Regions from separate parts of the Micromonospora sp. GCM10011541 genome, predicted to be linked through region 2. Evidence: riboswitches for the same ligand, from Rfam matches in the RefSeq annotation. Region 2 holds a riboswitch; the other holds the start of a gene.
The links. Region 2 has a riboswitch for cobalamin ahead of cobN (cobaltochelatase subunit CobN). Riboswitches for the same ligand answer to the same signal wherever they lie in the genome.

Region 1: it holds a riboswitch for cobalamin, as region 2 does, so the genes downstream of both, bluB (5,6-dimethylbenzimidazole synthase) here and cobN (cobaltochelatase subunit CobN) in region 2, are expected to answer to the same signal.

Annotation. Positions count from the first base shown of each region.
Region 1 is NZ_JBHSBP010000021.1:21,366-27,236, reverse strand. Features, by position in the region: gene ACFOYX_RS09220 (TadE/TadG family type IV pilus assembly protein) at 1-251, shown strand, start outside; gene ACFOYX_RS09215 (hypothetical protein) at 248-679, shown strand; gene ACFOYX_RS09210 (LysM domain-containing protein) at 694-1,683, shown strand; gene ACFOYX_RS09205 (Rieske 2Fe-2S domain-containing protein) at 1,824-2,675, opposite strand; gene bluB (5,6-dimethylbenzimidazole synthase) at 2,829-3,449, opposite strand; cobalamin riboswitch at 3,487-3,686, opposite strand; gene ACFOYX_RS09195 (EamA family transporter) at 3,780-4,679, shown strand; gene ACFOYX_RS09190 (flavin reductase) at 4,711-4,929, opposite strand; gene ACFOYX_RS09185 (hypothetical protein) at 4,956-5,156, opposite strand; partial or broken gene ACFOYX_RS09180 (DUF5753 domain-containing protein) at 5,358-5,871, shown strand, end outside.
Region 2 is NZ_JBHSBP010000009.1:56,879-62,749, reverse strand. Features, by position in the region: gene ACFOYX_RS03160 (MFS transporter) at 1-1,188, shown strand, start outside; gene ACFOYX_RS03155 (hypothetical protein) at 1,392-1,730, shown strand; cobalamin riboswitch at 2,317-2,446, shown strand; gene cobN (cobaltochelatase subunit CobN) at 2,804-5,871, shown strand, end outside.

The DNA.
Region 1 (5,871 bases), on a different contig from region 2:
TCGACTGGCGCAGCCTGAACTGTTCGGGCGAGCCGGCGCTGTCGTTCAGCGGCTCGGTGGGGCGGACGCGGACCACCTTCGAGCGGGCGTACCGCAGCGCACCGGGCGTGCCGGCGACCGTGACGGTCACGGTGAGCTGCACCGTCTCCTTCGCCGACCTGCGCGCCCCCGGGCTGCCCGGGGTGCCGGGCGGCAAGGCCGTCGCCGCCACCTTCACCTCGCCGCTGGACACCTACCGGAGCCGCCGATGACCGGGTGGACGGTCCGGGAGAGCGGCCGGGTCAGCCTCTTCCTCGCCGCCGCGATGACCGGCGTGCTCGTCGTCATCGGGCTCGCCTATGACGGGGCCGGGCAGTTGCGCTCGTTGCAGCGCGCGGACGACCTCGCCGCGGAGGCGGCCCGCAGCGGCGGCCAGATGATCGACCGGGCGCGGGCGATCGAGGGCGGCCCGAAGGAGATCGACGAGCCGAGCGCCCGGACCGCCGTCGCGGACTACCTCGCCGCCGCGCGCGGCGTGCGCGACCACCGGGTCAGCTTCCCGGTGGTCGGCGGCGAGAAGCAGATCCAGGTACGCGTCCGCATCACCTACCGCCGGGACCTGCTGGGCCTCTTCGGCTTCGACAACACCGTCACCGTCACCGGTGAGGCCACCGCGCGGGCGCTCACCGGGGCGCCGTAGGAAGGAAGGCAGCCATGGCCGCACCGCAACGTTCCGCCGTACGGCGGATCGGCCAGGTCCTCACCGGGCTCGGCTCCCTCGTCGTGCTCTGCGCGGTGCTGGCCGGCGCGCCGATCGCGCTCCTCGCCTTCGCCGGCAGCCCGCTCCCCGACCACCTGCCCACCCTCGCCGCGGTCGGTACGGCGCTGGCCAGCCGCGACGACGGCCAGCTCTTCCTGCGGGCGCTGGCGGTGGTCGGCTGGTTCGGCTGGGCGACGTTCGCCTTCTCCGTCCTGGTGGAACTGGGCGCGCAGACCGTGCACCGGCCGGCGCCCCGGCTGCCCGGGATGCGCCGGCAGCAGCGGGCCGCGGCGGCGCTGGTCGGCTCGGTGGCGCTGATCCTCGCCGGCACCCCGGTCGCCGCGAGCGCCGCCACCCTGGCCGCCCCGCCGGTCGCCGCCTCCGCCGCTCCGCCGGCCGCCGCCACGTCGGCCACCGGCGGGGTCCTGCCGGAGCGGGCCGCGCCGGCGGTGTACCGGGTGGCGAAGGGCGACTACCTCGGTGAGGTGGCCGAACGCTACCTGGACGACTTCGACCGCTACCGGGAGGTGGCCCGGCTCAACCGGCTCGCCAACCCGGACCGGATCCGCCCCGGCCAGCTGCTGAAACTGCCCGCCGGCGCGGTCGACGAGGGGGCCCGTACGCACGCCACCGGCCGCCTGGTGGTCCGTCCGGCGTCGCCCACCCGCCCCGCCCCGGCCCCCCGTACGCCCACCTCCGGGGCGAGGCCGCAGCAGTCCACGCCGGACGTCGACGGGCCGGTGGGACAACCGCCCGCGATGGCCGCCGGAGCCTCCCGGGCGATCACCGACGACGGCATCAACCGGCCGCTGGCGGTCTCCGCGGTGCTGGCGGTGGCGAGCATCGTCGGCGCGCAGATCGGCGCGGTGCTCGGCCTGCGACGACGGCCGGTCGTCCGGACCGCCGGGCGGGCGCTGTCCAGCGGCCGGCACCGCAGGGACTGACCGGCACCCGCGAACCCCACCGCCCCGGCGACCGTGGCGGTCGGCGGCCTGTCGATGGTCCGGCGGTCCGACGGTCGGCGGCGGTCCGACGGTCGGCGGCGGTCCGGCGATTGGCGGCGGTCGTCGCTTCGGGGCCGGCGTCAGGGCAGGCGGGTCTCCAGGACGCCGTTGACCACCCGGGTCGGCAGGATCTGCTGGTCGTTCGCGGACGGCCCGTGCACGACCTCGCCGCCGTTGAGCCGGAACGTGCTGCCGTGCCACGGGCAGACCACGCAGTCGTGGCCGTCGATTTCCTGCACCTCGCCCTGGCCGAGCGGGCCGCTCTGGTGGGGGCAGCGTTCCAGCATCACGGTGACCTCGTCACCGTGCCGGTAGAGGATCACCGAGACGTCGTCCACTGCCCGGGTGACCAGCTGCCGCTGCGGCAGCGTGGCCATGTCCGCCAGCGAGTGCCAGCCGTCGCTGATCCGGTGCAGTTCGGAGACGCTCTGGGTGGTCTGCGCCCCCTGCTTGTACGCCAGGTGCCCGCCCAGGTACGCCCCCGTGCTCGCGGCGGAGAGCCCCAGGTAGGCCAGCGCCCGGCCCAGCCCGTGCCGACCGTTCAGCCGGGCGGCCAGGGAGCTGGCGTAGAGGGCCACCCCGATGGTGTTGGAGGCGGCGTGCGCCAGCCCGATCCGGCGCTGGTCGCGGGTGAGGCTGGCCCAGTCGTTGAGCCCGGCCACCGCGGCCGGCAGTGCGCTCACCGTACCGACACCGACCAGCGCGGTGGCGGCTCGGCGCTGCCCGGGCATCAGGTCGACCACGGCGGCGGAGATCCAGGCGCCGACCGGCACCTGCACCATCGCCGGGTGCAGCGGGTGCCCGAGCCAGACGCCGTGCAGCGCGTCGCGGACCCGCTGTGGACGCAGGATGGTCTGGACCGCGCGCTGCAACCGGTCGCCCACCCGGTCCAGCGCGGAGGCCTGTTCGAGTTTCGTTATCAGTTCACGCACTCGGTCCGACTTCCCGGCAGGAGCGGCCCCAAACCGGGCGGCGACGACGAATCACCCGTCCGGTACCCGGACCACCCGACGCCCACCCGCGCGCCCTCAAGATCACGCTGGACCTGAGACAGCGCGATCTTGAGGGCGGCGGCGGGGCGGGCGTCAGGCGGACCAGCGGTCGGCGTGCAGCGCGGCGGCGAGCGGGCGGCCGGCGCGCCAGCCGTGGCGGACCAGGTCGGGAACGGTCTCGAGGTGGGTGACCGGGCCGAGGCAGAGCCAGGCGACCGGACGGACGCCGGCGGGGATGCCCAACAGTTCGGCCAGGAACGGCTCCCGGTAGAAGGAGACCCAGCCGACGCCGAGCCCCTCGGCGGTGGCGGCCAGCCAGAGGTTCTGGATGGCCAGGCAGACCGAGTAGAGCCCGGCGTCGGCGATGGCGTGCCGGCCGAGCACGGCCGGACCGCCGCGCGCCGGGTCGTACGTGACGACGACCGAGAGCGTCGACTCCAGCACCCCGTCGATCTTGATCCGGGCGAACCGCTCGGCGGCCGAACCGTCCAGGGTGGCGGCGAAGGTGTCCCGCTCGACCTGCACGTGACGGTGGAAGCGGCGGCGGGTCTCCGGGTCGCGTACCAGGATGAAGTCCCACGGCTGGGAGTGGCCGACGCTCGGCGCGGCGTGCGCCGCGGTGAGGATGCGGTCCAGCGAGTCGTCCGGCACCGGCGCCCCGGTGAACTCGGCGCGTACGTCCCGACGGCGGTGGATGACGTCGTACAGATCCAAGGCAGGCTCCCGCTGCGCTCGGCCCGGCCCGAAAGGGGCGGGCAGGCTGACGCGAGGCCGGTCTTCGGACTCCCGGATCGACGCCTGGCCGTCCGCCTTCCCAGCCGTACGGCCAGTGGCTGCGCGTGACGCGCGTGGACGGTGGCTCCCCGGTCACCGCGGCGGGCCCGTGCCGGATTTCCACCGGCTTCCCGATTCTCCCCGCTCGCGCGGGGCACCTCACATGATCGTGCCGCCGCCGATGCTAGCGCCCGCCCCGGGCGGCAGGACCGGCCCGGGGAGCGGGAAATCCGGTCGCGGCCGCACCGCCGCACCGCCATCGTGTTCCGGGTGTACGCGCATGCCTCCCGCCCCCTGCCGGTCCACCCGGCCGCCCGGCTCACCGCGGCGCTCGGCCGCCCCGAGGCCGTACCGCCGCCGCTGCTGATGCTGCTCGGAATGGTCTCCACGCAGGTCGGCGCGGCGGTCGCCAAGCAGCTCTTCACGGCGACCAGCCCGGGGGGCACCACCGCCCTGCGGCTCGGCCTCGGCGCACTGGTCCTGCTCGCGGCCGGCCGGCCGGGGCTGCGGCTGGGCTGGCGGGCGGCCGGGCTGGTCGGGGCGTTCGGGGTGGCCATGGCCGCGATGAACCTCGCCTTCTACGCCGCCCTGCAGCGGGTGCCGCTCGGGGTGGCGGTCACCGTCGGCTTCGCCGGTCCGCTGCTGGTGTCGCTGCTGGGCAGCCGCCGGTTCACCGACGTGCTCTGGGCGGCGCTGGCCAGCTCGGGCGTGCTGCTGCTGGCCGGGCTCGGCGGGGTCGGGGTGGACGCCGTCGGCCTGCTGCTCTGCGCGCTGATCGCGGTCGGCTGGGCCGGGTACGTGCTGCTCGGCAAGGCGATGAGTGGACACGTCCCGGGCACCCGGGGGCTGGCGGCGGGGATGGCGGTGGGCGCGCTCTGCGTACTCCCCTTCGGGGTGGCGTCGGGCGGCGCGGAGCTGCTCGACCCCCGGGTCCTCGCGCTCGGGCTCGGGGTGGCGCTGCTGTCGTCGGTGCTGCCGTACTCGGCGGAGCTGGCAGCCCTGCGCCGGCTGCCGGCCCGGGTCTTCGCGGTGCTGCTCAGCCTGGAACCGGCGGTGGCGGCGCTGGTCGGCGCGCTGCTCCTGGGTGAGCTGCTGGCCTGGCCGCAACTGCTCGGGGTGGGCTGCGTGGTGGGCGCCGCCCTCGGCGCCACCCTGGCCCGTCGCACCTGACCCCCACCCCGGCCCGCCGCGCCCGACCCAGTCACCGGGCGCGCGCCCAGGACAGGAACCGCTCGGCCAGATTCTCCGGCGCGGCGTGGCCGTTGAGCTGGGACAACTGCGCGCTCGCCTCGGCCATCAGGGTGCCCAGGTAGACCAGCAGCGCGATCCGGTCCTCGCGGTACTCGACCAGCAGGGACAGTCGGGCCGGCTGGCAGGGCCACTCCGCGCCGCAGGCCCGGCACCGCCACAGCGGACGCATCGGCAGGTGCTGACGGGACGGGCGGCTCACCTCCCGCCGCCGTCGCGCCGCCATCCGCCGGCCCGCCAGCGCTGCGCCGGAGTCAGGTTGCCCGCTCGGCCCGGATCGGTCGCCGGGAAGACCTGGGTGGGCCGGGTCGCCCAGTTCGGCCACTCGTTCAGCGGCGTCCGCTGCCGAGGTACCTGGATCGACCTCTCGGGCTGGTGTCGCCAGAACCGGAAACGCACGGATGGCTCCCTTCGAAGTGGTTCGAGGGGGCCGCCCCGACGTCGTTGGCGGGGCGGCCCCGGCGCTGACGCCGACCGCCGGGCTCCTCGCCTCCACCGGCCGCGCCGTCCTGCGGAACACTCTCCATTTCGGTAGTGGGACCAACACACTGCGTTCCGATATGGTCGGCAGATGTTCAGAACGTCCGAGCGGGAGACGGTATGAACCATGGCCTCATCGCAGCGATGACCGAGGCCGGCGAGACTGCGGAATCCCTTGCAGGTCAGGTCGGTGTCGACCCCAAAACCGCGCAGCGTTGGGTGAATCCGGGACGCATACCGCAACCAAGGCACCGGTCACAGGTGGCGACGATCCTGGGAAGGGACGTAAAGGACCTTTGGCCGGACGTCTTGAAGCGCCGGGAACCGGCATGGTTCCGACCGTGGGCCGACATCGAGCGGGAGGCTGTCGCACTCCGGGCCTATCAGCTCGCGTGGGTTCCCGGCCTGCTGCAGACCGCGGCCTACGCGCGAGCCACCCTGGCCGGCGAGGCGCTGACTCCCGGCGAGGTCGACGAACTCGTCTCGGCCAGAATGGACCGGCAGGCGGTCCTGCGCCGCGAACGCCCGCCCTTGCTGATCGCGGTCGTCGACGAGTCAGTTCTCCGCCGGACCGCACTTGACGACCGCGAGTTGATGCGCGCCCAGTGCGAGTATCTGGCCCGGTACGCGGAAC
Region 2 (5,871 bases):
GACCGGCAGGCGGTACCGCGGCCGGTCCTGGCCGCCCGTACCGGGGTGGCGGTCGTGTTCGCCCTCAACGGGCTGGCGGTGGCCACCTGGTTCTCCCGCGTCCCCGCGGCGAAGGAGTCCCTCGAACTGAGCGCCGGCCGGCTGGGCCTGCTGCTGCTCGCGATGTCGATCGGCGCGCTGCTGGCGATGCCGACCGCCGGCCTGCTCACCCAGCGTCTCGGGCCGGCCCGGACGGTCGTCACGTCGACCCTGCTGGTCGCCGTCGGCATGACGGTGGTCGGGCTCTCCGCCGGGCTCGCCGGCTCGCTGCCCGGCGTCGCCGTCGGGCTGTTCGCCTTCGGCTACGGCTCCGGCGCCTGCGACGTGGCGATGAACATCGAGGGCGCGGCCGTGGAGAAGCGGCTGGGCCGGACCATCCTGCCCCGGTTCCACGCCGCGTGGAGCCTCGGCTCGGTGGCCGGCGCGGGCATCGGCGCCGGGGCGGCCCGGGTGGGCGTACCGGTGGGGGTGCACCTGACCGTGCTGGCGACGGTGGTGCTGGTCGGCACGCTGCTCGGCGCCCGGTCCTTCCTGCCGGCCGCCGCGGAGGCCGACGGCCCGGCGCAGCCGGCGGCCCGGCGGCGGGCGCTGCTGGCCGCCTGGCGGGAGCCGCGGACCCTGCTCGTCGGCCTGCTGGTGCTGGTGATGGCGTTCACCGAGGGCAGCGCGAACGACTGGCTGGCGGTCGCCTTCGTCGACGGGTACGGGGTCAGCGAGGCGGTCGGCGCCGCCGTCTTCGGCGTCTTCGTGGTCGGCATGACGCTCGGCCGGACCGCCGGCACCGTGGCCATCGACCGCTGGGGACGGGTGCCGGTGCTGCTCGGCACCATCGGCCTCGCCACCGCCGGGGCCACCCTGGCGGTGCTGGCCGGCTCCGGCCCGCTGGCGGTCGCCGGCGTCGCCCTCTGGGGGCTCGGCGCCTCGCTCGGCTTCCCGGTCGGGATGAGCGCCGCCGCCGACGACGAGGACCGGGCGCCCGCCCGGGTCAGCGTGGTCGCGGTGATCGGCTACACCGCGTTCCTGGGCGGGCCGCCGCTGCTCGGCCTGCTCGGCGACCACGTCGGCACGCTGCGGGCCCTGCTCGTCGTGCCGATCCTGCTGCTGCCCACCCTCGCCCTCGTCCCGGTGCTGCGCCCACCGGCCCGCTGACCCCGCCGGGCCGGGCGCCCCCCGCCGGCCGGCCCGTCGGCGTGATCGACTCCACCTGTCGGACATCGGTGGGACAAGACCGCGATGTCCGGTATCCGGGGTGGATCAAGGTCGGCGGCGGTTCAGCCCACGCACACCCGGCTCGCAGCCGATTTCCAGGCAGGCGTGCTGCACTGGGAGTCACGCCGAGGAGAGGAGCCGGCATGGGCTGGTTCAGCCGGCGGCCCCGGGCCGCCGATTCGACGACCCCGACGAAGCTCGACCGCGAGGCGACCGGGGAGGACCTGGCCGCGCTGGAGGCGTTCGTGACCAGCCGGCAGGGCGTGGAGTTCTACCTGGAGCCGGAGACCACGGCGACCGACACCACGGTGGTCGCGATCGCCCACGACGGCGAGTGGATCCGCCGCCGGACCGGCTCGCCGCGCGCCGCCGGGAAGATCGCCCAGAAGCACGCCATCCCGCTGTACGAGGCGGCCCGCACCGGGTACCCGGAGCGGATGCGGGCCTGGAACCGGGCCCACCCGGAGCGCCGCACCCGCTGACCGGCCGCCACCTGGGCGGATCAGCCGGCCAGCACGGCCTGCGCCCCGGCTCGGGTCACCCGCTCTGGCCGGAGAGGCGGCGGGGAGGTCGGCCGCGCGCGACAGGCCCTGGATCTCCCGGGCGGGCGCCGGGCTCCCCCCGCGTCGACGATCACACCTCCGCCGTCGTCGGCGATGACCGCCGCGCCGGGCCGCACGTTGCCCGGTCGGGATCGCCCGGGGAAGCAGGCACGGCCGGCGACATGGCGGAGCGTGACGGCGTCGATGGTGGCAATTCCGCACTGGGCGCTGGACGGCGGTCGAATGCCGACCGGGACGCCGGCCCGTCCGCGCGGCCGCAGCCGTCCCGTCAGGGCGGACGGGCCGCCGACGGACCGGACGGCTGTGGTGCGGAAATGGCGCGGCCCAGGGATGCGGCGGGACAGGAATCCCACGTCACACATGGACCGTGGTCATTGCGAATGCCGGCGTCCGGTCGGCGGTGCAATTGACGTCCGTGTACGCCGGTGGCCGGTGCGGGCAGCGAGGTGCCCGCCGTTGACCCGCGGCGGGCCGGTGTGGCAGCATTCGCGGCCTGACGGCAGTGAAGGAAGCCGGTGCGATTCCGGCGCGGTCCCGCCACTGTCACCGGGGAGCGATCCCCCCTCGTGAGTCACGGCCGTGTGTCTGCGGTTGGAAGGCCGGGGGTGAGCGTCGATCCGGAAGCCAGGATACTTCGGCCGTCGGGAGTTGACCCCAGGGCGTGGACACCCGAGGAGGACCCGATGCACGGCTGCTCCGCCATCGACGATGATCGTCGCATCCGGCCGGCGCGCACCGACGCGCCGACGACCGATCACCCCGCACCGCGTTCCGGTCGCGCCCCCGTGCGCCCGGCCCGCCGCGCCGCCGCCCGCCTGACCCGGCCCGGCGCCGCCGCTTTCCGCTGAGGTTCCCTCCCGTCCGGTCCGCCGCCGGCCGCGTCCGCGTAGCCACGCGTCGCGGGTGAGCCGGCCGGCGGGCGGCTGAACCCGCGCCCACCCCTGCCCGTCGGCGGTCGACCCGCCCCCGGGCGTCACTCTCCGGAGCTGTCCGTGCTCATCCTGCTGCTCTCCACCGCCGACACCGACCTGCTGGCCGCCCGCGCCAGCGGCGCGGACTACCGGCTGGCCAACCCCGCCCGGGTCGCCGCCGACGCCGTGCCCGCGCTGCTCGACGGCGCCGACCTGGCCGTGGTACGCCTGCTCGGTGGCCGGCAGGCGTGGCCGGACGGGCTGGCGGCCGTCCTCGCCTCCGGCGTGCCGACCGTGGTGCTCGGCGGGGAGACGCTGCCCGACGCCGAGCTGATGGCGGCCTCCACCGTGGCCGCCGGGGTGGCCACCGAAGCGCTGGCGTACCTGGTCGAGGGCGGCGCGGACAACCTGGCCCAGCTGGCCCGGTTCCTCTCCGACACGGTCCTGCTCACCGGCGAGGGCTTCGCCCCGCCCGCGCCCACCCCGCCGTACGGCATCCTCGGCGACCCCGCCCACGACGGCGGCCGGGCCACGGATGGCGACGGGCGGCCGACGGTCGGGATCGTGTTCTACCGGGCGCACGCCCTGGCCGGGAACACCGCCTTCGTCGAGACCCTGGCCGGCGCGGTCGCGGCGGCCGGCGGGCGCCCGCTGCCGATCTTCTGCGGCTCGCTGCGCGGGCTCACCCCCGGCGCCGGACCGCTCGACCTCTTCGCCCGCTGCGACGCGCTCGTCGTGACGGTGCTCGCCGCCGGCGGGACGGTCGCCGCCGACGCCTCCGGCGGGGGCGACGAGGACGCCTGGGACGTCGGCGCGCTCGCCGCCCTCGACGTACCGGTCATCCAGGCGCTCTGCCTGACCAGCACCCGCGAGCAGTGGGCCGCCGGCGACGCCGGACTCTCCCCGTTGGACGCCGCGATGCAGGTGGCCATCCCCGAGTTCGACGGGCGGATCATCACCGTGCCGTTCTCGTTCAAGCGGATCGACGCCGACGGGCTCTCGGTCTACGAACCCGATCCGGAGCGGGCCGCCCGGGTCGCCGGCATCGCGGTGCGCCAGGCCCGGCTGCGGCACGTGCCGAACGCCGACAAGCGGGTCGCCGTGGTGCTCAGCTCCTACCCGACGAAGCACTCCCGGGTCGGCAACGCCGTCGGCCTGGACACCCCCGCCTCGGCGGTACGCCTGCTCGCCGCCCTCGCCGACGCCGGCTACCGGCTCGGCGGCGCGCCCGTACCCGACGACGGGGACGCGCTGATCCACGCCCTCATCGCGGCCGGCGGGCACGACGTCGAATGGCTCACCCCGGAGCAGCTCGCCGCCGCCGAGGCCCGGGTGCCCGGGGAGACCTACCGGCGCTGGTTCGACGCGGTGCCGTCCTCGCTGCGCGAGCGGATGCGGGAACACTGGGGAGAGCCGCCCGGCCGGCTCTACACCGACGGCGGGGACGTCGTCCTGGCCGGGCTGCGCTTCGGCAACGTGGTGCTGGTGATCCAGCCGCCGCGCGGCTTCGGGGAGAACCCGATCGCCATCTACCACGACCCCGACCTGCCGCCCAGCCACCACTACCTGGCCGCGTACCGGTGGCTGGCCGCGCCGGTCGCCGACGGCGGCTTCGGCGCGGACGCGGTGGTGCACCTCGGCAAGCACGGCACCCTGGAATGGCTGCCCGGCAAGGGGCTCGGGCTGGCCGCCGGCTGCGCCCCCGACGCCGTCCTCGGCGACCTGCCGCTGGTGTACCCGTTCATCGTCAACGACCCCGGCGAGGGCACCCAGGCCAAGCGCCGCGCCCACGCCGTCGTCGTCGACCACCTGGTGCCGCCGATGGCGCGCGCCGAGACGTACGGGGAGCTGGCCAAGCTCGAACAGCTCCTCGACGAGTACGCCACCGTGCAGGCCCTCGACCCGGCCAAGGCCCCCACCGTGCAGGCGCAGATCTGGGACCTGGTCCGCGCCGCCGAGCTGCACCACGACCTGCACACCGAGCGGATGCCCGACGCCGCGGACTTCGACGACTTCGTGCTGCACCTCGACGGGTACCTCTGCGAGGTCAAGGACGTGCAGATCCGCGACGGGCTGCACGTCCTCGCCCAGGCGCCCACCGGCGAGGCCCGGGTCAACCTGGTCCTCGCCGTGCTCCGCGCCCCGCAGGTGTGGGGTGGCGCGCGCGCCCTGCCCGGCCTGCGGCAGGCCCTCGCCGCGAGCGTCGGCCTGGACGAGCAGGCCCTGCTCGCCGCGCCCGGAACCCGGGTCGGCCTGCCCGAGGCGCTGACCGACGTGGTGGACGGCCCCGCCGCCACCGCCGCCGACGCGGTCGACCTGATCGAGGCCCTGGCCCGCCGCCTGGTCGTCGGCATGGAGACCCTCGGCTGGGACGCCGGCAAGGTCGACGCCGTCGTCCAGGAGGTCACCGGGCGGACGATCCCCGACGCCGCCGACGTGCTGCGCTTCGCCGCCCGCGAGGTGGTGCCCCGCCTCGACCGGACCACCGACGAGATCGACCGGGTGCTCGGCGCGCTCGACGGCCGCTTCGTCCCGCCCGGCCCGTCCGGCTCGCCCACCCGCGGCCTGGTAAACGTGCTCCCCACCGGCCGGAACTTCTACTCCGTGGACCCGAAGGCGATCCCCAGCCGCAACGCCTGGGACGTCGGGGTGGCGCTCGCCGACTCACTGCTCGCCCGGCACTTCGCCGACACCGGGGCGTACCCCCGCTCGGTCGGGCTCACCGTCTGGGGCACCAGCGCCATGCGTACCCAGGGCGACGACATCGCCGAGATCCTCGCCCTGCTCGGCTGCCGGCCCACCTGGGACGACCGGTCCCGCCGGGTCACCGGCGTCGAGGTGGTGCCGCTGGCCGAACTCGGCCGGCCCCGCGTCGACGTGACGGTCCGCATCTCCGGCTTCTTCCGGGACGCCTTCCCACACGTCGTCGCGCTCATCGACGACGCGGTGCGGCGGGTCGCCGCGCTGGACGAGCCCGAGGACGACAACTACGTCCGGGCGCACGTCGCCGCCGACGTGGCCGAGCACGGCGACGAGCGGCGGGCCACCGCCCGGATCTTCGGCTCCAAGCCCGGGGCGTACGGGGCGGGACTGCTGCCGCTGATCGACGCCCGGAACTGGCGTACCGACGCCGACCTGGCCGAGGTGTA